3 regions of the Streptomyces sp. ME02-8801-2C genome follow, and region 1 is predicted to be linked to each of the others. Evidence: riboswitches for the same ligand, from Rfam matches in the RefSeq annotation. Region 1 holds a riboswitch; each other region holds the start of a gene.
What was found. A riboswitch is a leader RNA that binds a small molecule or an ion and turns the genes downstream of it on or off. The one in region 1 is predicted to bind cyclic di-AMP.
Positions count from the first base shown of each region.

Region 2: linked by a shared signal. The riboswitch ahead of PV396_RS20375 (transglycosylase SLT domain-containing protein) and the one ahead of PV396_RS38800 (NlpC/P60 family protein) in region 1 are both predicted to bind cyclic di-AMP.
Region 3: linked by a shared signal. The riboswitch ahead of PV396_RS39515 (M23 family metallopeptidase) and the one ahead of PV396_RS38800 (NlpC/P60 family protein) in region 1 are both predicted to bind cyclic di-AMP.

Region 1 is NZ_JARAXP010000020.1:56,685-61,575, forward strand. It holds gene pcrA (DNA helicase PcrA) at 1-1,167, opposite strand, end outside; cyclic di-AMP (ydaO/yuaA leader) riboswitch at 1,461-1,635, shown strand; gene PV396_RS38800 (NlpC/P60 family protein) at 1,643-2,848, shown strand; gene PV396_RS38805 (hypothetical protein) at 2,877-3,230, opposite strand; gene PV396_RS38810 (NlpC/P60 family protein) at 3,681-4,808, shown strand; gene PV396_RS38815 (response regulator transcription factor) at 4,825-4,891, opposite strand, start outside.
Region 2 is NZ_JARAXP010000006.1:60,781-65,671, forward strand. It holds gene fahA (fumarylacetoacetase) at 1-115, opposite strand, end outside; partial or broken gene PV396_RS20365 (hypothetical protein) at 357-854, shown strand; gene PV396_RS20370 (HAD family hydrolase) at 984-1,889, shown strand; gene PV396_RS20375 (transglycosylase SLT domain-containing protein) at 1,980-2,516, opposite strand; cyclic di-AMP (ydaO/yuaA leader) riboswitch at 2,520-2,685, opposite strand; gene PV396_RS20380 (polyprenyl synthetase family protein) at 3,261-4,271, shown strand; gene PV396_RS20385 (DUF2092 domain-containing protein) at 4,593-4,891, shown strand, end outside.
Region 3 is NZ_JARAXP010000022.1:18,031-22,921, reverse strand. It holds gene PV396_RS39535 (GTP cyclohydrolase II) at 1-50, opposite strand, end outside; gene PV396_RS39530 (MarR family winged helix-turn-helix transcriptional regulator) at 207-785, opposite strand; gene PV396_RS39525 (dihydrofolate reductase family protein) at 909-2,048, shown strand; tRNA gene PV396_RS39520 (tRNA-Met) at 2,102-2,175, shown strand; cyclic di-AMP (ydaO/yuaA leader) riboswitch at 2,461-2,618, shown strand; gene PV396_RS39515 (M23 family metallopeptidase) at 2,630-3,691, shown strand; gene PV396_RS39510 (aldo/keto reductase) at 3,841-4,785, shown strand; gene PV396_RS39505 (PrsW family intramembrane metalloprotease) at 4,815-4,891, opposite strand, start outside.

The DNA.
Region 1 (4,891 bases):
GTTCTTGGGGCGGCGGGACTCGTTGCGCTCGATGACCGCGTTGGCGGCGCTCAGGATCGTCTGAGTGGAGCGGTAGTTCTGTTCGAGCAGGATCGTCGTCGCGTCCGCGTAGTCCTCCTCGAACTGGAGGATGTTGCGGATCGTCGCCCCTCGGAAGGCGTAGATCGACTGGTCGGCGTCGCCCACGACGCACAGTTCGGCGGGGCGCAGGTCGTACTCGCTCGGCGGTACGTCGATGTCGTCGCCGGTGTGCTCGGCGGTGCCGACGAGTTCCCGTACGAGCGCGTACTGGGCGTGGTTGGTGTCCTGGTACTCGTCGACCAGGACGTGCCGGAAGCGGCGGCGGTAGTGCTCGGCGACGTCCGGGAAGGCGCGCAGCAGATTGACCGTCGTCATGATCAGGTCGTCGAAGTCGAGCGCGTTGGCCTCACGCAGCCGCGACTGGTACATCGCGTACGCCTGGGCGAGGGTCTTCTCGAAACCGTCGCTCGCCTGGGCGGCGAAGTCCTCCTCGTCGATCAGCTCGTTCTTCAGGTTGGAGATCTTCGCACTGAAGGACTTGGGCGGGAAACGCTTGGGGTCCAGGTCCAGATCGCGGCAGACGAGCGCCATCAGCCGCTTGCTGTCGGCGGCGTCGTAGATGGAGAAGGAGGAGGTGAAGCCCAGCCTCTTGCTCTCCCGCCGCAGGATCCGCACGCACGCACTGTGGAAGGTCATCACCCACATCGCGTTCGCGCGCGGGCCGACGAGCTGCTCGACGCGCTCCTTCATCTCACCGGCGGCCTTGTTGGTGAAGGTGATCGCGAGGATCTGGCCGGGGTGGACGCCACGCTCGCCCAGCAGATACGCGATCCGGTGCGTGAGTACGCGCGTCTTGCCGGAGCCGGCGCCCGCCACGATGAGCAGGGGGGTGTCGGCGTGCACGACAGCCGCGCGCTGGTTCTCGTTCAGCCCCTCCAGGAGCGCAGCGGAGTCCACCACCGGACGGGGTGCGCCGTCGCGGTAGTACGCGTCCCGGTCCGGCGGCGCGTCGAACTTCCCGCCGAACAGGTCGTCCGGAACGGGCTCCGGCGCGTGCTCGTCCTCGGGCGGTGGCGGGGGTTCCTCCGCGTGGGCCCGAGGGCCCTGGAGGTCCGCCAGGAAGCTGTCGTCAAAGAGGCTGCTCATCGCTCTCCGAGTCTAGGCCTCCCCACTGACAGCCCGCCCCCACCCCGAAAACATCCCCTGGTATCGGCACCGGCCGACCAGGCCGTCCGGACAGCAGGCCCGAAAGAGGCCATACATCAACATTCCTCAAGAATCTTCACAAACAACTTCCGATCGACCACACAGAGCCATGTTTAGGGGCAAGGTCACAAAAACGTACCGGGCATAGCGGTCATCAACCTTCACAGGAGGCACACCTGTTGGTTAGCGTTTCGTAAGGCCGCTCGATCTCCACCGGCGAACCTCGCCGGGCCGTGCGGCCTCCGCCGAGTCCGATCGTGCCGCCCTGTGCGGCAGGAGCCGGGGACCCACCGAAATCCTGGGGTGAATCGGTCCAACCGCCGTCCAGGCAAGGACCGTAGGGCAACCCTTCCGAACCACCCGCCCGAACCCGACAGCTAACCCGGTAGGCGGAACGTGGAAGGAGTCGCCTCCCTTGGCGTCGTCGCACCGCAAGTCGCGCCCTACGGGAACGCGCGTAGCAGGCATACGGACCCCCGCCTTCGCCACGGCGGCCCTGACCTCCGTCGCCCTGCTGTCCCAGACCGCCAACGCCGCGCCCACGGCGCCCTCCACACCTCCGGCTCCCGCGTCCGACGACAAGCCGAGCATGGAGGAGGTCGAGGCGAAGGTCGGCGACCTGTACCGCCAGGCCGAGTCCGCCACCGACAAGTACAACGCCGCCAAGGAGAAGGCCTCCAAGCAGCGGGGACGTGTCGACGCCCTGATGGACGACGTGGCCCGGCGCACCCAGAAACTCAACGACGCGCGCGAGGAGCTGGGTTCCTTCGCCGCGGCCCAGTACCGCACCGGGTCCGCCGCTCCGGACACGGCGACGTTCCTGCTCGCGGACGACCCCCAGGACTACTTCGACCAGAACCAGCTGATGGACCGTCTGACCGCCCGCCAGAAGGACGCGGTCGACGACTACATCACCGAGCAGGCCGAGACGACGCAGAAGCGCCAGGAGGCCTCGGTGACCCTCGAGTCGCTCACCGAGTCCCAGGACGAACTGCAGATCACCAAGACCGCCGTCCAGACGAAGCTCGTGGAGGCCCGTCGGCTGCTCTCCCGCCTCACCGCCGAGGAGAAGCTGCGCCTCGCGGCGATCGAACGGGAGAAGCAGGCGGTGGCTCTCCGCCGGGCGCAGGAACTCGCCCGGCAGCAGCAGGAGGCCGAGCAGCGCCGGCAGGAAGCGGCAGCCGCAGCGGCCGCGGCACAGCCCGCGGCGGGCAGCAGCGCCTCGGACACTCCGGCACCGGCGGCTCCCGACGCCTCGTATGCCACCAAGGCCGAGAAGGCTTTGACCTTCGCACGCGCACAGATCGGCAAGCCGTACGTCTGGGGAGCGACCGGCCCGGATTCGTACGACTGTTCGAGTCTCACCCAGGCCGCCTGGCGGGCCGCCGGCGTCACCCTCCCGCGCACCACCTACGACCAGGTGAACGCGGGCACGACGGTCTCCCTCTCCGACATCCAGCCCGGTGACCTGGTCTTCTTCTACGACGACATCAGCCACGTCGGCCTCTACATCGGCAACGGCATGATGATCCACGCCCCGAAGCCGGGTGCGTACGTCCGGGAGGAATCGATCTTCTACGACGGCGAGTCGACGATCCACAGCGTGGTGCGCCCCGCCTGACGCACAGCGGAGGGAAGGTTCGGCCGGGTCAGGTCCAGAGCACGGCGATGAAGATGTTCGCCGTGGTGAACAGGCCGACCAGGCCGAACAGGCGTTTGTCCACGGTCTCGTCGTCCCGCTTCACATAGACGAGGCCGAGGATCACGATCAGCAGGGCCAGCTTGACGCCGATCTTGACGTTGTTGACCGTCTGGTCGTCGGCCTGGTTGAGGCCCACCAGGGCGACGCCGGTGACCAGCATGGTGAACGCGCCGTGCAGCATCGCCGGCACGAAGCGAGCCGTGCCCTGCCCCATCGCCTTCATCTGGGTGAGAAACCCGCCCAGGAGCGACGCGATGCCGATGATGTGCAGGCCGACGACGAGATGGATGAGTACGTCCATGAGGCCGGAGCCTAGTCAGAGGCACCCGTGCCCCATGACACCGGGCCGGGAGTGCGCGGCAAGACCTCGCATATATGCACCCCATAGCACCCTGTCACCCCCACGCGTCCCGTGAACCTCCGCATCGATCAGCCCTCAGCGCGAAGGCGGCGGCGCCGGAACCGGATCACGGTCGCATGCGGTCACCCGGCGGTCGGCTCACGCCAGTTCCGTACATGGCGTTACCCCCACGACACTCTCAGGTTTAGCGTCCTCCTCCAGGTGACCGGCTCCCCACCGCCGCCCGGGCCAGGGGCGGCAGTCGGACACCACCGCCGAGAAAGTCCGGCGGCGGACCGCTTCCCCTGTGCGGACCGTCGCCGGACGCGCAACCGCCCTCCTGGGTCCGCTTCCCAGGCAGCCGTCCGGCGGTCGTCGTAGTGGCGGTCGTACGAAAGGACGTGACCCCCCGTGGCAGCGCACCGCAAGCCCCGACAGCGCTCGCTCAACGGCAATACGGCCCGCACCGCTGCGACGATCGCCCTCGCGGGCGCGGCGACGGCGACCGGCTTCGACGGCATCGGCTACGCCGAACCACAACTGACATCGGCGCAGGTCCAGGCCAAGGTGAACAAGCTGTACGAGGAGGCGGAGGTCGCCACCGAGAAGTACAACGGCTCGAAGGAGAAGGCGGAGCGAGCGGAGCGGCGACTGGAGAACCTGCGGGACGAGGCGGCGCGCAAGGAGGAGCGTCTCAACTCGGCCCGGGAGGCACTGGGTTCGATGGCCGCAGCGCAGTACCGCGCCGGCGGACTCGACCCCGCGCTGCAACTCGCCCTCTCCGACGACCCCGACGGCTATCTGGACGGCGCCGCCTTCGCCGAACGGGCGGGCAGCAGACAGGCGTCGGACGTGGCCCGTGTACGCAACCAGCTGCGGGAGATCGAGCAGCTGCGCGGGGCGGCCCACGTCGAACTGACCACCCTTAAGTCCCGCCAGGCCGAACTGAACCACCACAAGAAGACCGTCACCGGAAAGCTGGGCGAGGCCCGGCAACTGCTGTCCCGGCTCACCACCGAGGACCGCACCCGGCTCACGGCGGACGGCGGAAGCGGTGGCGCGGGCTGGGGCGGGGCACACGCGTCGCGGTCCTCGGGGAGTGCGCGACAGGGGCTGGCGGCGGCCGGCACCGCCTCCACCCCCGGCACGCCCGGGGCGGCCGCAACCAGCGGTGCGGCCGAGGCGCCCAACTCACGTGCGGCGGCGGCTGTTTCCTACGCCTACCAGAAGCTCGGCAGCCCCTATGTGTGGGGCGCCACCGGTCCCGACGCCTTCGACTGCTCGGGCCTCATCCAGGCCGCTTACCGCAACGCGGGCATCTCCCTGCCGCGCACCACCTACGCCCAGATCAACGCCGGCCAGCGTGTCTCACAGTCCGAACTCCTCCCCGGCGACCTGGTGTTCTTCTACTCGGGCATCAGTCATGTCGGCATCTATGTGGGACGCGGCCAGATGATCCACGCCCCCAACCCCTCGGCGCCGGTACGGGTGGCCCCCCTGAACGAGATGCCGTTCGCGGGCGCCACCCGAGTGGCATGAGGCCGGGCCCACTCGGCTAGACCAGGCGCCGTGCCGTGGCCCACCGCGTCAACTCGTGCCGGTTCGACAGCTGGAGCTTCCTG
Region 2 (4,891 bases), on a different contig from region 1:
GGTCGCCGAGACGGACGCCGACCCGGCGGTCCGTGGAGCCGGCCGGGGAGAACACGCCGTACGGCAGGTTGTGCGGGCCGAAGAGGTCGCCCTCGGGGACATCGAAGGGGGGCATGGGGTACTGCCTCGCTCTCGTGTGTCGTCAGTCGAAGCCAGTTGTCGGGCACGGCCGTTGTCGTGGCCGTCTGGATGGCTGGTGCGGCGCGGATCCGTCCGCGGCCGCGGGCTGGGGGTCGTGTCGTGTGGTCATGTGGTCGCGCCACAGGTTACGGGTGAGCTGCGGGCTCAGGGCAGTGTCCCCAGTGTCTAAAGAGTTCGTAATGTCCTGATGGGTGTCGTCTGGAGCTACTGATTCCGGCAACGCCTGGTCGCTGTGGGCCCTCACCTACCATCCGCATCCCTACCGCTACCTCCCCGCCCGGGCCCGTCACTACCTCGTGCGGCGCGTCCTCGGACCCCTCGGGGCGTGGCGGCTGCGCGACCGGTTCGAGGGGAAGGTGGAGGTGAGCGAGGTCGCGCGGATCGTCCGGGCGGGAGCAACCGGGGGTACGGAGGCCAAGGGAGCGCTGGAGGTGGGCCGTTCGGGCAGCGGAGTGAGCTTCGTCGGGGGCCGGCCGGTGTTGACCGTACGCGAACTCGGCGGTCGTACGCGGGAGTTGTCGGCCGACCATGTCATAGCCGCGACCGGCTAGCGCGTCGACAGCGCCGCGATGGACTTCCTCGGGCACGAGCTGCGCACGGAGCTGGCGGTGAGCCGGGCAACGCCGAGGGTCGGTGCCGGATATGTGTGTGGGGGCTGGGCCCTCGCTCGATCTTGTGAACCAGGGGTTCACCGCATCGAGTTGTCGTGCTGATCGTGGCCTCCCGGGGCGGTGTCCGCGGCAGGAACTGGCCCACGCGCCGGGGCTGTTGCTGCCGGGACGGCGAACCTCGTCCGGTTCGGGCGGCGGCCGAGGGGTCGAACGATCCGTATTCTCTGGATCATGCCCGCTCCCACCTCATACGCACTTATCGCCACGGATCTTGACGGAACGCTCCTGCGCGCCGACGACACGCTCTCCGACCGGTCACGGACCGCCCTGGCGCGCGCCACGGCCGCCGGTGCCCGTCATCTGGTCGTGACGGGTCGCCCCGCGCCGAGAGTCCGGCCGCTGCTCGACGACCTCGGTGCCGGGGGGCTCGCGGTGTGTGGGCAGGGAGCGCAGTTGTACGACGCCGGCGCGGACCGGCTGCTGTGGTCGGTGACCCTGGACCGGGAGCTGGCGGAGACCGCGCTCGGCAAGATCGAGGCCGAGGTCGGGCAGTTGTACGCCGCCGTCGATCAGGACGGGGTCGACGGGCTCACGCTGATCGAACCCGGGTACCTGATGCCGCACCCGACGCTGCCCGCCGTACAGGTGCCGTGCCGGGACGATCTGTGGGCCGCGCCCATCAGCAAGGTGCTGCTTCGCCACCCGTCGCTGTCCGACGACGAGTTGGCGTCGGCGGCGCGTGGAGCGGTGGGTTCGCTCGCGACCGTCACCATGTCGGGGCCCGGCACCGTCGAACTCCAGCCATGCGGCATCACCAAGGCGACGGGGCTCGCGTTGGCCGCCGAGTATCTCGGGCTGTCCTCGTCCGCCACCATCGCCTTCGGCGACATGCCCAATGACATCCCGATGTTCGACTGGGCGGCCCACGGTGTCGCCATGGCCAACGCCCATCCCGAGCTCAAGGCGGTTGCGGACGAGGTCACCCTCTCGAACGAGGACGACGGGATCGCGGTGGTGCTGGAGCGGTTGTTCGGGCGGGGGAAGGGCTGGGGGGACTGGGAGGCGCCGGTACCAGGGTCGGCACCTGCAGTGGCACCAGCATCGGCCTCGGCAGCGACACGGGTCGGCCGGCAGTAGGCCCGGGTAGGCGGCAATGGGCCCGGGTGGGGCGGGCGTCGTGGGTCTGGCCCAGGGGACGCCCGCCCCACCCGGGCAGGGACGGTCGGCCTAGTAGGCCCCGTACACGTTGTCTATCGATCCGTATCGCGCGGCCGCGTAGTTGCAGGCGGCGGTGATGTTGGCGATCGGGTCGTAGGGGTCGAACGAGGTTCCGGCGACGTGGTACGCGGCGAAGGTCGGGTCGATGACCTGGAGGAGCCCCTTGGAGGGGGTGCCGGCTGCCGCGTTCGAGTCCCAGTTGTTGATGGCGTAGGGGTTGCCCGACGACTCGCGCATGATGTTGCGGTAGAGGCCGTCGTACGTCCCGGGGATTCCCTTCTGCGCCATGATGTCGAGCGATTCGCGGATCCAGCCGTCCAGGTTGTTCGCGTAGTACGTCGTCGACGACGCGGCCGACGACGCGGCCGACGACGCGGCCGACGACGCGGCCGACGACGCGGCCGACGGGGCGGCCGAGGCCGTCGTCGCGGTCAGGAAGGGGATGGCCAGGGCTGCGGCGGCCGTCGCGGTGATGGCGAGTGTGCGCGTGAGTGCGAGCGGGCGGCGAAGGGTTCTCGCGCGGTTGTGCTGACCTCGTGCGGGCATGGTGAGTCCTCTCCGGCGCCTACGAGGTGAGCTGTCGGGTTCGGGCGGGAGATGCCCGGCCGGGCGCGTTGCGGCGCGCGGCTTCACCCCTAGCCGCTCCGGTGTCGATGTCCGGACCGGCGGCTTACCTGGGTCCCCCGCTCCTGCCTGCGTGAGTCACATGTGGGTGGGTGGTTGCTGCTCTACGGGCGGCGGCAGGATTCGGCGATCCGCCCGGTGTGGCGCGAAACGTATGCGAGAGCACACGGGTGGAACAAGGGGCGGAAATGCAGGACTTACTCATATCGTCCGCCCGTTGGGGATAAAACGGGCAAATAGTAAAGGGCGAGTGAGGGAGTAACTTGCCTTTGTGAACGGGAAGTTTGCGGGGAGGAGGGGGTGTGGGCTGATTGGCGACGTGACTCGAATCACGGGTGGGGGGTAGATGTGGTGATGATGGGGCGAGTGGTGGGTTTGGGGTGTTTCGAGGGTTTTGGGGTATGTGTCGGTCGCCGGAAGGGGTCGTGCGTTGTTCCGGTGAGGATCGCGGCAGCGAGGTGTGGAGTGTGGGGCGCGGTGTGCTTATAAATGTCCATGCTTTGGACTGATCAAAAACATTCCGGTCGTGATCCGATACCGCCCGGCCTGGACGGGCGGGCGCTCGCGGTGATCGAAACGTGACCGGATACGCTGACTCGAGTGAGGGCAGCGACCTATCGACACACCGTGTGACCGCCAGTAGACACAGCAGACAGGAGATCCCTCGTGACCGTCGTCGGGCCGTTCGGGCTGAGCGTGCGGGACCAGGCTCTCGAAGCCGATGTCCAGGCCGGATTGGCGGCTGTCGAGGAAGGTTTGCTCGAAGCCACCAAGAGCGAGGTCCCCTTCATCACGGAGGCCGCGCAGCATCTCGTACGGGCGGGCGGTAAGCGGTTCAGGCCGCTGCTCGTGATGCTCGCGGCGCAGTTCGGGGACCGGCACGCGCCGGGGATCGTGCCGTCCGCGGTGGTGGTGGAGCTGACCCACCTCGCGACGCTGTATCACGACGACGTCATGGACGAGGCCGAGGTGCGGCGCGGGGTGCCCAGCGCCAACACGCGCTGGGGGAACTCCGTCGCGGTCCTCACCGGGGACTTCCTGTTCGCGCGCGCCTCGCACATCCTCGCCGACCTCGGGCCCGAGGCGGTCCGGGTGCAGGCGGAGGCGTTCGAGCGGCTGGTGACCGGGCAGATCCTGGAGACCGCGGGGCCGTCGGACGGGCGGGACCCCGTCGAGCACTATCTGGACGTGCTCGGCGGCAAGACCGGATCGCTGGTGGCGGTGGCCTGCCGGTTCGGGGCGATGATGTCCGGTGCCGACGACAGTGTCGTGGATGTGCTCACCCAGTACGGGGAGCGGCTCGGGGTCGCCTTCCAGCTCGCGGACGACGTGCTGGACATCGCGTCCGACTCCCACGAGTCGGGGAAGACGCCCGGGACGGATCTGCGCGAGGGCATTCCCACGATGCCTGTGCTGCGATTGCGGGAGCGGGTGGCTCGACTGGGGCTGGCCGAGGACATCGCGCTGTGTGAGCTGCTGGACTCCGACCTGAGTGACGACGCGCGGCACGCGGAGGCCCTGGCCCGGCTGCGGGTGCATCCGGCGCTGGAGCAGGCTCGGCGGGACACGGTGCGGTATGCGGAGGACGCGCGGGCGGCGTTGGCGCCGTTGGTGGAGTGCGATGCGAAGGCCGCGCTGCTGGAGATGTGCGACGCGGTGGTGCATCGGGCCGGGTGAGGGTTCGCCCCCGCCGCCCTTACCCGTCCCATCCTGTCCCTGGGGGCTGCGCCCCCAGACCCCTCTCCGCGCTGAACGCGCTCGTCCTCAAGCGCCGGACGGGCTGGAAATGCGGGTGTCCCCTACGGGTCAGGGGACGCGAGGTGCCCCCATGTCATCCCGTGGCAGTACGTGGAGTTGAGCCCAAGGTCTGACGATTCCCCACCTCCGATTTGGTGAGATGGAAACCACCACTCCTCACCGGTTCGGGTGAGAATGGCGGCTCAGGGTGGACAGAGTGTGGGACGGACAGCCGCCGCCGACGACGGAGGTAAGGCACACATGGCACCGTACGAAGAGGCCAAGGCGGGGAACCGGATCGAGGCCGACACCGTGGCCGGGATCGAGGCCGAGGACGTGCCGTCCCGGCGCCGCAAGGCCGCGCGTTACGCCGCCCCGGCCGTGGTGATCGGTCTGACGGTCGCGACGATCGGGCTGGTACCGGCGTTCGCCGGCTCCGGTGACCCCGATCTGCCGAAGATCAGCGCGCAGGAACTCATCGAGAAGATCGCCGCCTCGGACGTACAGCAGCTGTCCGGCACGGTGAAGATCAGTACGGATCTGGGGCTGCCCGACCTCGG
Region 3 (4,891 bases), on a different contig from region 1:
AGCGGCACACGGACACGGGAGCGCTGGGTGGCGGCGGGGAAGTCGGGCATGCGGGTCTCCCGTTGGTCTCGACGATCGATCCTCGGATCTGCTTCGGGTTCCGCCCTGCGGCGGGCACTGCTTGCTTCAGATTTGAAGCAGATCTTCACTCGAGTGGTGACCCTACCCCATGTTTCAAAGTTAAAGCAACGGGTTTGTGGCGCGGCTCATGCGCGCGAGTCGCAAGAGCCGCCCGAGTCGTCGGACCCGCCCGAGCCGCCCGAGCCGTCGGACCCGCATGACGAGGAGGACCGGCGCAGCCACGGCAGACCCTCCGGTACCGCCTCCGCCCCGTCACCCTGGAGCGCCTGACCGATCCGCGTGCCGATCTCCTCCAGCTGGCCCACCTGCTCCGGCGTCAGATGGTCGAACAGGGCCGCGCGGACCGTGGCGACATGCCCCGGAGCCGTTCGCTCCAGCACCGCCATCCCCTCGTCGGTCAGGACGGCGACGGTACCCCGCTTGTCCCACTTGCAGGCCTCGCGGCGTACGTGCCCGTCCTTCTCCAGCCGTGCCACCGCGTACGTCAGACGACTGCGCGTGATCTTCAGCTGCGCGGCGAGATCGGTCATCCGCAGCCGCCGCTCGGGCGTCTCGGAGAGGTAGGCCAGGATCGAGTAGTAGAGGTGCGGCATCCCGGCGTCCTGCTGAAGCTGCCGGTCGAGCACGTCCTCCAGGAGCAGGGAGGCCGAGATGTACGCGCGCCACGCGCGCTGCTCCTCGGGGGTGAGCCAGCGGGTCGTCATGCGACCAGTGTAGGTTTGTTTAAAACTTGAACCAAGCTGCGGTCCTGCAAGCGCCGGAAGGGCCGCCGCGAGAGCCGGCCACGAGAGTCGGAAGAGCCGGAAAAACCGGAAGAGAGTGCCCCCATGCCCTTCCCCCACGTCCTGTTGTCCGCCGCCGTCTCCCTCGACGGCCACCTGGACGACACCGGCCCCGAACGGCTGCTGCTCTCCAGCCCCGCCGACTTCGACCGGGTCGACGAGGTACGGGCGTCCAGCGACGCGATCCTCATCGGCGCCGGCACCATCCGCGCCGACAACCCGCGCCTCCTGGTCAACTCGCCCGAGCGGCGGGCCGCGCGGCTGGCGGCCGGAAAGCCCGCGTACCCGCTCAAGGTGACGGTGAGCGGATCGGGCGAACTGGACCCGGCCGCCAACTTCTGGCACACGGGCGGCGAGAAAGTCGTCTACACGACGGACAAGGGCACCGAACAGGCCCGGCGCGCGAACCTCGGTGCCGACGTCGACATCGTCGCCCTGGGCCCCGGCCCGCTCGACTGGCGGGCCTTGCTCGAACACCTGCACGACGTACGAGGTGTGCGGCGCCTGATGGTCGAGGGTGGCGGCACCATCCACACCCAGCTCCTCCAGCAGGGCCTCGCCGATGAACTCCAGCTCGTCCTCGCGCCCCTCTTCGTCGGCGACCCCGACGCCCCCCGCCTCTTCGGCCCTGGCGCCTACCAGGGCGGCCGACTCCGGCTGACCGAGACGCGCCGGATCGAGGACGTCGTCCTCATGCGGTACGAGCCCACCGCTCCCGGCGCCGGCCCGGTCGCCTCCGCCGCCGACCGGCACTGGCTGGCACTGGCGTGCGAACTGGCGGAGCGGTGTCCGCCGTCGGACACGGCGTTCAGCGTGGGGGCGGTCGTGGTCGCCGCCGACGGTACGGAACTGGCGCGCGGCCACTCCCGCGAGGGCGGCGACCCGGTCGTGCACGCGGAGGAGGCGGCCCTCGCGAAGCTCGACCCGGCCGACGCCCGCCTTCGGACGGCCACCGTCTACAGCAGCCTCGAACCCTGCGCGCGCAGGGCCTCCCGGCCCGCGCCCTGCGCCCGGCTGATCCTCGAGGCGGGCGTACGCCGGGTGGTGACCGCCTGGCGTGAACCGGACACCTTCGTGGTCGCGGCGGACGGGACCGGGCTGCTCACGGGGAAGGGCGTCGACGTCGTCGTACTGCCCGAGTACGAGGAGCGGGCCAAGGCTCCCAACGCCCATCTGCCGGGCTGACGACAAACGTGGTGATCGGCGTCCCGCGGATGGCGTATAGTTGTGTTCACCGACGCGGGGTGGAGCAGCTCGGTAGCTCGCTGGGCTCATAACCCAGAGGTCGCAGGTTCAAATCCTGTCCCCGCTACTGAAGGCCCAGGGCCGGAAACCAGTTCTTCTGGTTTCCGGCCCTGAGTCGTTTTCCGGCCCGACCGCTCCCGGCTCGTCCCGGCAGGTCACCCCGCGCGCGGGCGACGGCCTACTGACTGGTCACATCGGCCGGGTCAACTCGCCCGATTTTCACCGGTGGTGACCCGGAAAGTCCTCGAGAAAAGGGTTAACGATCAACCGGAACAGCTTGGAATCAGACGTCCGGGTCTATTAACGTTCGATAACGCAGCGCGGTTGTCCCAGCCGTCACAAGAGACGGCTCCGTGCGCACGCGCCGAATCCCGCAAGGGAACCGGGGAACCACCAACTTGGGGTGAATCGCTCGTCCGCCTCCGTGGCAACACGGCAGGTATACGCGCGTAGGAGACCTTCCTGCTCCGAACCCGTCAGCTAACCCGGTAGGCGAGAAGGAAGGAAAGGAGCACGCCCACGTGGCGTCAAACCCGGCTGCCCCAGAGGCCCCGTTCATGCCGAGCCAGCGCAGCACCGAGACCGAGGACGGCAAGATCCCGACCTTCGGCTTCGGCGGTCGCCGTATCGACGAGGGCCCCTGGGAGGAGTGGAATCCCACCGCGGACTCCACCCGACCTGTTCGCGGCCGGCACCGCGTCGGCAAGCAGCGCGGAGGGCTCGCCCGCAGCTCCACCGTTCTCGGCGTCGGCGTCATAGCCGCTGTCGGCGGGGCCGGCATGGCCACCGCGCAGACCGGCAAGCCGCCGGTCTCCATCTCGATCCCCGACCTGCCCTCCGTCGGCTCGCCCTTCACGAACGACGACTCGGACGACGAGCCCCAGGGCTCCGCCACCGCGCTCAGCAGCGTCGGCGTGACCACCGAGGAGACCGAGCAGGGCACCAGCGACGCCGGCGAGGCCCTGCGGGCCCGCATCATCCTCCAGGCCGAGCAGCAGAAGGACCAGGCCGAGGCCAAGGTCCAGCAGGCAGCCGAGGACGCCGCCGCGAAGAAGGCCGCCGCCGAGGCGGCCAAGGTGAAGCGCGAGGCCGCCGAGAAGGCCGCCGCCGCGAAGAAGGCGGCCGCGGAAGCCGCCGAGGCGAAGCGGGAGGCCGCGCGCCTCGCCGAGCTCGCCAAGCAGTACACGCTGCCGACCTCCTCGTACACGATCACCTCGACGTTCGGCCAGGCCGGCGCGCTGTGGTCCTCCGGCTACCACACCGGCCTCGACTTCGCCGCGCCCACCGGCACGCCGCTCAAGGCCATCCACAGCGGCACGATCACCGAGGCGGGCTGGAGCGGCTCGTACGGCTACCGCACCATCCTCACCCTCGATGACGGCACCGAGCTGTGGTACGCCCACCAGTCCTCGATCAACGTCACCGTCGGCCAGAAGGTCGCCACGGGTGACGTCATCGGCCGCGTCGGTGCCACCGGCAACGTCACCGGGGCCCACCTCCACCTGGAGGTGCACACCAGCAGCACGGACAGCGCGGGCATCGACCCGATGGCCTGGCTGCGCAGCATGGGCCTCAACCCGTAAGGGACGCGTTCCCCGGTTTTCCGCCGGTAGTCCTGACGTTCGCCACCCGACGTCAGGACTACCGGCGTTCCGTTGTTCACACGACTGTTCACACGACCTTCGTGAACGGATCGGAATCACGGTCTCCGCCGCGGGCGTTGACGATGAGCATGACTGTTCTTCGCAAGCTCGGATCATCGGACCTAGAGGTCTTCCCGCTCGCCCTCGGCGGCAACGTCTTCGGCTGGACCGCCGACGAGGCGGGCTCCTTCGAGGTGCTCGACGCCTACGCGGCGGCCGGCGGCAACTTCCTGGACACCGCCGACGTCTACTCGGCGTGGGCCGACGGCAACAAGGGCGGCGAGTCCGAGACCCTCATCGGCAAGTGGCTGAATAAGCGCGGCAACCGCGAGGACATCGTGGTCGCCACGAAGGTCAGCCAGCACCCCGACTTCCCCGGTCTCTCGGGCACCAACATCAAGGCCGCCGCCGACGCCTCCCTGCGCCGCCTCGACACCGACCACATCGACCTGTACTTCACGCACTTCGACCAACCCGAGGTGCCCGTCGAGGAGATCATCGGCGCCCTCGACGAACTGGTGACCGCGGGCAAGGTGCGGCACATCGCCGTCTCCAACATCTCGCCCGAGCGGCTCCAGGCCTCCCTCGACTTCTCCGACCGTGAGGGCCTGGCCAAGTACGTGGCCATCCAGCCCCACTACAACCTGGTCTCGCGCGACACCTACGAGGGCCCGCGACTCGACATCGCCTCCCGTACGGGCCTCGCCGCCGTCCCCTACTACGCGCTGGCCTCCGGCTTCCTCACGGGCAAGTACCGCGCCGGTACGACGGTCGACAGCCGGCGCGCCCAGGGCGCCGCCCAGCACCTGGAGTCGGAGCGCGGCAGGAAGGTCCTGGCCGCGCTGGACTCCGTCGCCGAGGCACACGGCGCGGAGGTCGCCACGGTCGCCCTGGCCTGGCTCGCCGCCCAGCCCACGGTGGCGGCCCCGATCGCGTCCGCCCGCACGGCCGACCAGCTCCCGCCGCTGCTCGCGGTCGCGGAACTGGAACTGACGGAGGCGGAACTCGCGACCCTGACGGCGGCTTCGGCGTAGCCAGGGCCTGTGCCTGACGCTGTGACGGGCTAGGAGCGGTACGGGTTGTAGGCCGGGTACGGACTCGCCGGCCCGTACGGCTGCTGCCCGTACCCCTGGGGCCCGT